3 regions of the Halobacillus sp. K22 genome follow, and region 3 is predicted to be linked to each of the others. Evidence: predicted binding sites of a transcription regulator. Region 3 holds the regulator's gene; each other region holds the start of a gene.
What was found. The regulator Rex, encoded in region 3, represses fermentation and respiration genes when NADH is low (regulators of the CRP and FNR family bind a similar motif). The targets are predictions, from matches to a motif close to TTGTGAAATATTTCACAA.
Positions count from the first base shown of each region.

Region 1: the regulator Rex is predicted to act here: its motif matches at 1,489-1,506, upstream of ACTWPM_RS04000 (cytochrome ubiquinol oxidase subunit I).
Region 2: the regulator Rex is predicted to act here: its motif matches at 1,244-1,261, upstream of cydD (thiol reductant ABC exporter subunit CydD).

Region 1 is NZ_JBQQCN010000003.1:186,431-189,713, reverse strand. Features, by position in the region: gene ACTWPM_RS04005 (cytochrome d ubiquinol oxidase subunit II) at 1-26, opposite strand, end outside; gene ACTWPM_RS04000 (cytochrome ubiquinol oxidase subunit I) at 30-1,385, opposite strand; gene ACTWPM_RS03995 (ABC transporter ATP-binding protein) at 1,779-3,283, opposite strand, start outside.
Region 2 is NZ_JBQQCN010000016.1:76,315-79,597, forward strand. Features, by position in the region: gene cydD (thiol reductant ABC exporter subunit CydD) at 1-1,217, opposite strand, end outside; gene ACTWPM_RS12690 (topology modulation protein) at 1,420-1,947, opposite strand; gene ACTWPM_RS12695 (GNAT family N-acetyltransferase) at 1,983-2,381, opposite strand; gene ACTWPM_RS12700 (NUDIX hydrolase) at 2,406-2,861, opposite strand; gene ACTWPM_RS12705 (MFS transporter) at 2,915-3,283, opposite strand, start outside.
Region 3 is NZ_JBQQCN010000028.1:6,174-9,456, reverse strand. Features, by position in the region: gene ACTWPM_RS17080 (MDR family MFS transporter) at 1-194, opposite strand, end outside; gene ACTWPM_RS17075 (SDR family oxidoreductase) at 446-1,270, shown strand; gene ACTWPM_RS17070 (redox-sensing transcriptional repressor Rex) at 1,377-2,027, opposite strand; gene moaC (cyclic pyranopterin monophosphate synthase MoaC) at 2,041-2,526, opposite strand; gene ACTWPM_RS17060 (ABC-F family ATP-binding cassette domain-containing protein) at 2,693-3,283, shown strand, end outside.

The sequences.
Region 1 (3,283 bases), on a different contig from region 3:
GAAATACCAACTAATTCGTAACTCATGAGTTAGTTACCCTCCTTTGCAGCGGCTACTTCAGGATAACGATGTTCAAGCTCATGTTCAGCCGGGTTTCCTTTAAATATCTTACGAAGCGCAATCACACAGCCGATCGAGAGTACAGTGTATAAGCCGATGAACAGAATAAGCATCCATCCGACATATGGAGAAGTTGTTGCCCCTTCAGAGACAGTCATAAATCCTCTCAGAATCCATGGCTGACGTCCAAGTTCAGCGAATACCCAGCCAAATTCGATCGCGGCCATGGACAGTGGTCCCAGCGATGCAATCCCCCATAAGAGCAGCGGATGATATTCGTTCCACTTCTTCACCTTCCAGAAAACCAGGTACATAAGGGAAATTCCAAGAGTGAAGAAACCGATTGATACCATCAAGTCAAACATATAGTGAATCCAAAGCGGCGGCTCTTCGTCATCTGGAATTTGGTCCAGTCCGGTGACCTCTGCATTAAAATCACCGTGTGCTAAAAAGCTTAGGGCATTTGGAATTCGAATCGCATTCTCTACTTCCTGATTTTCATTTAATGTCCCAAAGACCACTAAGTCTGCTCCTTCTTCCGTTTCAAAATGCCATTCTCCAGCTGCTAGTTTTTCCGGCTGCTCTTCAGCAAGAAACTTGGCAGATAAGTCACCTGCAATAGCCGTAGCTATGGCAAAAATAAACACAGAAACCACCGTAAGCTTTAGCGCCTTCATGTGGTAGAGGGTATTTTTCTTTTTCAATAGATAAATGGCAGCAATAGTTGCCAGGACAGCTGCTGCGGTTAAATAAGATGTAGAAACGACGTGAAAAACCTTCGTAGGCGTCGCTGGGTTGAACATTGCAGCTAACGGTTGAATAGAAGTGACTGTATCTCCTTCAAGTTCAAACCCTTGCGGAGTGTTTAAAAAACCGTTAACCGAAGTGATGAAGAAAGCTGATAATGTAGAACCGATCACTACAGGAATAGATAACAGCCAGTGATACATAGGATTTTTAAAACGGTCCCATGTATAAAGATAGATCCCCAAAAATATCGCTTCAAAGAAGAAAGCGAAAGTTTCCATAAATAAAGGTAAAGCGATTACCTTACCTGCCAGCTGCATAAAACTCGGCCATAACAAGGAGAGCTGCAATCCAATTGCGGTTCCTGTCACAACCCCTACGGCCACTGTTATGGTAAATCCTCTTGTCCAGCGTCTTGCAAGCAGCGTATAGTGAGGATCTTTCTTTTTAATTCCTATAAATTCTGCTATGGATATCATGACGGGAATACCTACTCCAAGCGTCGCAAAAATCGCGTGATACCCGAGAGTAAGTGCAGTCAGCATACGGCTTAGTGTTGCACTATCTAAATCAAACATCTTCCCTTCCCCCTCTTACTGCTAGTCAATCTTATGTTTTCAGACAATCTATTCCTAGTATAATAGGTGAAAACGGTTTAGGCATAATAGGTATTTGACTATTTTGTGACAAACTTCACAAAGTCTTAATTTTAAATTTATGATACACGATACAAGCATTTATGTCTAAAGGTTCGCTTGAATGTTATGTAATTTCTATTCCCTATCCCCTAAGGTTTCTAACGAAAAATTGCACACAAAAAGACACCCCGGAAGAGGGTGTCTTTTATAATCAGACTAAAGGATTTACGGATAACGACCTGGCTTCGTAAGCAGCTCTTCCCTGATTAGAAAATGGCTCCTTCCAAACCACACGGATCTGACAAGCATGGAGTCATTTTGCGAAACTTTTCTTTAAATCGCATCAAGCATTTGGAATTGTGCTTTCACTAATTCGTAATACTCACCTTTTTGATCCATTAATTCATCGTGTGAACCGTTCTCAAGAATATGTCCATTTTCCAGGACATAAATATTGTCTGCTTCACGGATCGTGGACAGCCGGTGAGCAATAATAATGGCCGTTCGACCGTGTAATAGTTTACGCAGGGCTTTCTGGATGCGAACTTCCGTTTCAGTATCGATGCTTGCGGTAGCTTCATCTAAAATAAGAATCCGCGGATTTGCAAGTAAAGCACGGGCAAATGAAAGCAGCTGTTTTTCTCCAGCCGATAGAATACTACCACGCTCTTCTACTTCTGTATCATACCCATCACTTAAACGGTTAATGAAATCCTCTGCTCCTACCACTTTAGCCGCTTCCTTCACTTCTTCATCACTGGCAGTTGGACGACCAAAGCGGATATTCTCAAGAATGGTTCCGGAGAAGATAAAGGTATCCTGCAGGACCACACTGATTTGCTGGCGCACACTGTCAATCGTCGCATCCTGCAAATTGACTCCGTCAATTTTAACCGCTCCTTTTGTTGGATCGTAGAAACGGCTGATTAAATTCGCAATGGTCGATTTCCCGGACCCAGTGTGCCCGACGAGAGCCACTGTCTCTCCTTGTTTCATTTCTAAATTGATATCATGGAGGGCAATCCGTTTTTCATCATAAGCAAATTGAACATGATCAAATTCTATATGACCTTTCATGTCTTTCAGTTCAACCGCATTTGTCTTTTCTTCTACATTTGGCTGTTCATCCAGGAACTCAAAAATCCTTTCTGATGATGCCATGGCCATAAGCATTTGATTGTACATCATGCCAAGCCTTGAAATCGGCTCCCAGAACATACCCAGGAAAAAGGCAAAGGAAACGAATTTACCAATCGAGATATCTCCGCTCAGAATCAAATAAGCACCGAAAGAAATAAGGATAACGGTTCCTACCGCATTACTCATCTCTACAAACGGCCGGAACATGGCACTTTTTCTAGTGGCCGTATTCCAGGACTGAAAATTATCTGTGTTCACGCCATCGAAGTACTCCGCATTTTCTCTTTCCTGTGAAAAAGATTGCGTAATTCGAATCCCCTGAATGCTTTCGTTCAAATGAGAGTTGAGTCGAGACTGCTGAATCCTCACATCCTGCCAGGAGCGCCTGATATTACGGCGCAGCTTAGTAGAAATGTAAAACATAAGCGGCATGATCACAAGTATGGCTAAGGCAAGCTTCGGGCTCATCCAGAACAAAATTCCGATAATCCCGGTAAGCATAACCACATCCATAAGTAAGTTAATAATACCATTCGTAAACAATTCCTGAAGGGAGTTAATATCATTCATAATTCTTACTAGAATGGAACCTGCTGATCTTGAATCAAAGAATTTGTGAGAAAGCCGCTGTACATGCGAAAACAAGTGCTGCCGGAGGTCATAAATCACATTCTGACCTAAAATATTTACATATTTAA
Region 2 (3,283 bases), on a different contig from region 3:
TCTTGATAAAAAGACAGAGGTTCCCCATTCACTTTCACATGTCCCTCTGAAGGCTGGAGCAGCCCGGCTACAACGTGGAGGAGTGTAGATTTACCTGAACCGCTTTTCCCGACAATCGCTGTTTGTGAATAAGCGGGAATTACTGCCTGGATATTTTCCAGTGCAAACAATCCCTCCTCTTTTCCATAACTGAAATGTACACTCTCAAGTTTTAAAGATGGGGGCTTTGAACCAGCAGAGAGCTCCCCTTCTCCCCACTCTACATAGGATTCCGATTCATTCAGCTCGTCTTCCAATTGATTGGCAGCGCCTGAGCTTCCGCGTCCTGTATGAAATGCACTGCCGAAATCTTTAAGAGTTAAGTAGAATTCAGGTGCCAGTACTAGAATGAAAAAAGCAGAGAAGAACGGAACACTTTCATAAACCACCAGACGAATGGCAATTTCCAGAGCGATCAGACCGATACTGAGCATAGATATAAATTCAAGCATAAGCGATGAAATAAAAGCTACCTTCAGAACGCCCATCGTAGCATCCCGAAATCCAAGGCTGCTCTTTTCTATTTCGTCTTTCTGCTTCTGGGCTCTTCCAAATAACTTTAACGTCGTTAAGCCTTGAAGCGTATCTAGAAACTTACCTGAAAAAGCTGAAAGCTTCTCCATTTGTTCTTCTGATTTTTTCTTCGTCATTACTCCGACTATTGCCATGAAAAAGGGAATAAACGGAGCCGTAATCAGCATGATGAGTCCAGAGTAAATATGATGCGTAAACACAACAATGAGAATCATAATCGGGATGACAGCAGTCTGAATCATTTGAGGTACATAGTTACTAAAATAACCATCTACTTCGTCTACTGAATCCATAAGCACACTTACTTTACGGCCCGACTGGCCTTTCAATGAGGCTTGAATGGGATTTCTTGAGAATTTCTGAATAATAGCCTTACGATAATGACTCTTTGCGCGAGCCGCCATTTTTACACCCGTACGACCATGAAGCCAAGTAAATCCAGCCCGCCCAGCCAGGACGAGTAAAAGTCCAATGAGCAGAGGGACAATTTCCTGAAAGGATTGCTGTCCCAAAAATATACGGTCCACAATGGCTACGAAAAAGTAAGCCTGTCCTATGATCGTTCCACCGATAATGAGAGAAGTGATGAACAAAGCCAGGATCACTTTTCTTTGACCAAAGGCTAATTTGCTCAAATGTTTCATCTATATAAACTCCTAACTGAAGCTATTTGTGAATTATTTCACACATTAATTTTATTATAAGGGATTTTGCTTAAAACTTCTAAGGATAGAACTGATGAATTTATGACAATTTCTATTCATTTTTTCCTTATCCTTCCCGCCGCATACTCCTTCACGAATCCCTTCTACAAAAAGAGTCTTCATGCTTTCTAAAAGTTCCGGGCTATCCCTTAAAACTCAAATGGTTCAGGAAATCTCTGATTTCCTTCTTACTTCTTAAAGCAACTATTCTTTTTTCAGGGTCCATTTCCTGAAAAGCCTCCAGCCTCTTTTTCATTTTCTTCTTACGAGGATAATAGGTAGTAACAATGAACTTAATAAACTCGAAATCAAGCTTCTCTTTACAACCTTCCCCCATATCTACCCGAGTCTTTCCGCGATGCATCCACCACCTTTTAAGAACACGGGAGAGACAAGTAAGAAGGGGAAGTTCCAGATAAATAATTGTATCTGCATAGGAAGCTCTCAGGTCGTAGGTCGAACTATAATTTCCTTCGATGATCCAAGAGTCTTTTACAACCACTTCCTCCTGATTGCTTTTAAATTCTTGAAAGCCTGCTTCAGTCCAGCCTGGTTTCCAATAGAAGGTATCGAGATGGTAAACATCTATATTCAGCTTTGCTCCCAATTGCCTTGCAAATGTGGATTTTCCAGTCCCTGCTGAAATTCCCATCACCATAATCCGTTTCAATCCTTCATCCCTCCCTTCACTAATCTCACAGTTTTCTATTTATTCCAATCCTGCTCCAAGATGGCATATACAAAAGAATCACGCCACCGGTTCTTCACCCGTAAATTTTCATGCAGGCGACCTTCTTTTTTCATAGCATTTTTTTCTAATACACGGGAAGAAGCCACGTTTCTTACATCGCATGTCGCGTAAATTCTGTGAAGATGGTGTTTAACGAAACCGTATTCAATGAGCATGCCTGCCAGTTCGGTCGCCAGATTCTTAAAAGCATCTCTAATGATCTGGTTCACATATACCCGGGACTGTTCTTTTGTATTTGGTCCCCAGGGCTGGTATTGGCTCACGGCCGGAATAGATGCATAGGAGTGAACATCCTCCCAGTCCTCTTCAACGATTTCACGCAAATTTATGTGATTCCCTTTCCATAAATTCATGATTCTCCTCCTGCTCTTCTATACTTATAAGTAACTTCGATACGTTTCCAGAATGAACCTGGCTCGTTCGTCTATTTTTTCAGGCAGATGCTCGCAAGAAAAGTAACATAAACTTAAACTCTCGTTATCATTTATCTTTAGGGTCCCCTCTATGTTCGAAGCCAGGAACACACTGATGACATTGTAGACTTCATCTCCGTTTGGATACTGAAAATAAAGTTCCTCTCCAGATAAAGTCCCAAGATGCATGTATTTCAAAGCCACAAGTCCTGTTTCTTCATGCAGCTCTCTTTCTGCCGTTTCAAGGAAACTTTCTCCTGGCTCCATAGCTCCACCGGGAAGTCCCCATTCTTTTGTGTCCGATCTGAATTGGAATAAAATTTTATCATCTGGATTTTTAAGCAAAATCGTAGACCCTGCAATAATGAAAGGTCTTCTCCCAATTAAGCTCCTCATTTCTTTCACGTAGTCTCTCACCATTTCACCTGCCTTCTCAGTCCTTAGTTTTCTTACGAGTCGGGCCCACGATTGTTTCAACTTTTCGTCATGACGCTTTGATCCCGCTTCTTCCCCCATTCATAATATTTTCGTTTAGAAGGCTGAGCCACTGTCGCTGTGAGAGCCAACGTGCATATAAGCATGAAAGCAGATCCAGCACTAACGATCATTCTCAGGGAGTACATTTCCGCAAGCAGTCCGAAAACCACCGTGATTATAATAATGAGGACTGACTCTATCCCTTCATAAATACTGCCGACCCGACCCATTACATCAACCGGAACATTACGTTGATAAAAGGTTATAAAACCTGTAGATGCGAATGCTAAAGCAAATGAAAGAACGAAGAAACCTATCGCTGCGCCCATAAAATTCTGGGAGCAGGCATATATCAGATAGCCGGT
Region 3 (3,283 bases):
CCCGTCAGCGGCATTGTCATTCCCATAGAGACCATGAAAATGGTTAAGATCCACCCAACAGCTACCGCATTGGAGTCGAAGATCTCAATAAACTTCGGAAGGATTGGATTTAACATACTGTTATTAAGAATGACTGTGAATGTACCGAATAGAACTGATACAACTACCAGCCATTTATTTGGCAGTTTACTCATCAGATGCCTCCTCTCTTGATTACTTCGGAACTCGAATTATTTTATAACTATATCACTGATTATCGTGTTTCTCCACGTGTATGCTTACCCTTTTTCACAGGCGTTTCAAAGCTCCTTTTAGATTATTCCACTTCAGAAATTAAAAAAACATTTTCAGCCGGTTGGAAGCGTTTTAAAGAGATAGGGAGAGTTTTTTCTATAAAAAAGGGGGGTATGCAGTAGAAGAACGATTTGAAGGAGGTTAGCGAAAAATGGGACGACTAGATCAAAAAGTAGCCGTGGTAACAGGGGCTGCTACAGGAATCGGCCAGACAACGGTCAAGCTTTTTGCTGAAGAAGGTGCGACGGTAGTCTGTGCGGATGTAAACGAAGATGAAGTTCAAAACACTGTTAATGAAGTGAAAGAAAACGGTGGAAAAGCCGAATTTGTATATGTAGACGTATCAAAAGAAGAAAGCGTAACAAGCTTAGCCAATCACGTAAAAGAAACATACGGATCCATAGATGTCTTATTCAATAATGCCGGGATTGACGAAGAAGGTGGAAAAGTCCACAAATATCCCGTAGAGCTGTTCGACCAAATTATCGCAGTGGATCTGCGTGGTACTTTCTTAACAAGCAAATACTTACTCCCACTCATGCTGGAAAAAGGCAGCGGATCGATTATTAATACGTCATCGATGTCCGGAAGGGCCGCTGATCTGGACCGCTCCGGATATAATGCAGCTAAAGGCGGGATTACGAACTTCACGAAAGCCACGGCCATCGATTATGCACGTGAAGGCATCCGCGTGAACTCTATCGCTCCAGGTACGATTGAAACACCGCTGATCGATGAACTTGCCGGTTCGAAACAACAGGAGCAGGGCCGTGAATTCCGTGAAGCCAATAAGTGGGTCACTCCGATGGGGCGTCTGGGTGATCCTAAAGAAATCGCAAATGTCGCGCTGTTCTTAGCCTCAGACGAGAGCTCGTATATCACCGGGGAGGATATTACAGTAGATGGCGGCATTATGGCTTACACGTGGCCAGGTAAAATGCTGATCGATGATCAATGGAAAAAAACTACCGATTAATTAGATCTGGCTCAGGGTGAAGAACTCTGAGCCTATCTTATTAGTCAGCCAGGCCCCTCTCTCCCACAAAAAAACAGCCCAATCATCATTGGACTGTTCTTCTTCATTATTCTTCTTCCTCATCCAGAGGATAATGTTTTAGAAAATAAACGAGCGCCTGCAGTTCGATAGCGAGGTCGATATGGTGCACACGGACATGGGACGGCACAGTAATCCGCGCCGGAGTAAAGTTCAGAATCGCGCTGACTCCTGCATCCACGAGACGATCCGCAATACCTTGAGCTTCAGAAGCTGGAACGGTAAGAATGGCAACAGCCAGGTCCCCCATCTTCGCTTCCAAATCGTCTATGTGTTCGACACGGACGCCTCCCACTTCGCTTCCTACACGTTCACGACTGGCGTCAAAGGCAATTTCTATTTTCGTATTATTATTTTTTGTGAAATTGTAATTCAAGAATGCGGTCCCCAGATTACCTACTCCGATTAACGCAACCTTCGTGGTTTCATCTTGATCAAGCGTCTTTCGGAAAAATGATAATAAGTACTCTACATTATAGCCATACCCTTTTTTCCCGAGGGCTCCAAAGTAGGAAAAATCGCGGCGGATCGTAGCGGAATCGACTTTCACCGCTTCGCTCAGCTCTTTCGATGAGACGCGCATTTTTCCCTGGCTGTGCAGATTGTTTAAAAAGCGGTAATACAACGGCAATCGCTTTGCTGTAGCTTGAGGGATCTTAGTATGTTCTTCTAAATCCATGACTCTGCCTCCTTTACCGGCTCTCTCGTTGATAATCACCGGTTTTGCCGCCTGTTTTTTCGATTAGATAGGTCGGCCCGATAACCATTCCCTTATCAAGAGCTTTACACATATCATAAACCGTCAATGCTGTAGCGGAAGCAGCAGTTAACGCTTCCATTTCTACGCCTGTACTTCCTTTTGTTTTGACAGCCACTTGAATCTCTAACGTGTAAGAATTGCCTGTTTCCCAGTTGAACGAAACATCGACCCCGCTTAAAGACAGCGGGTGACACATGGGAATCCAGTCCGATGTTTTCTTCGCAGCCATAATGCCTGCCACTTGCGCCACCGCGAGTACGTCGCCTTTGGCCATTTCCTGATTGGTAATTTTATGATAAATTTCTTCGTTGACTTGTACACTTGTGAAGGCCGCTGCCGTACGTACCGTTTCTCCTTTATTAGAGATGTCCACCATACGGGCGCGTCCCTGTTCATTAAAGTGTGTAAACTCTGACATGTTCTTTCCCCTTTTCGAACAAATTCACAAACTAACTGTTAGTTACATTACTCTTATTCTAACAAAAAATCAACGGCTAGACGTTAAAGATTTCACAAACTCAGGGTCATTACCTTGCTAGAAGAATCCCCGATACGATACACTTATCTCATTGAGGTGAAACGACATGATTCTCATGCAATTAAATCAATTAACCAAACGATTTGGAGCGGAATTGATTTTATCTAATATTAAATTGGAAGTACAAATGAATGATCGCATCGCGATTGTCGGCCGAAATGGCACAGGAAAATCAACGTTGCTGAAGATGATGGCCGGTGAAATGAGTTATGATTCCGGGGACATTTTTAAACCAAAGGAAACAACTGTCGGCTACTTGGCTCAGGATACAGGTCTGCAGTCCGAGGAAACAATATGGAACGAAATGGAGAAGGTATTCTCTCATTTGAAGAGTCTGGAGGACGAACTGCGTGCCATGGAAGTTGATATGGCTGACCCAGATCTTATGGATGACCCCGAGCGCTATCAACAGCTCCTGTCCAGCTATGACCGGAAGCAGGAGTATTTTAAAACGGCGGGCGGCTATCAATATGAGACGGAAATTAAATCCGTTCTGAATGGATTGAACTTCCATAATTTTGACTGGAACACACCGATTACGTCACTAAGCGGCGGGCAGAAAACTCGTCTCGCTCTTGGTAAGTTATTATTGACCAGTCCAGATGTTCTAATTCTCGATGAGCCAACCAACCACCTG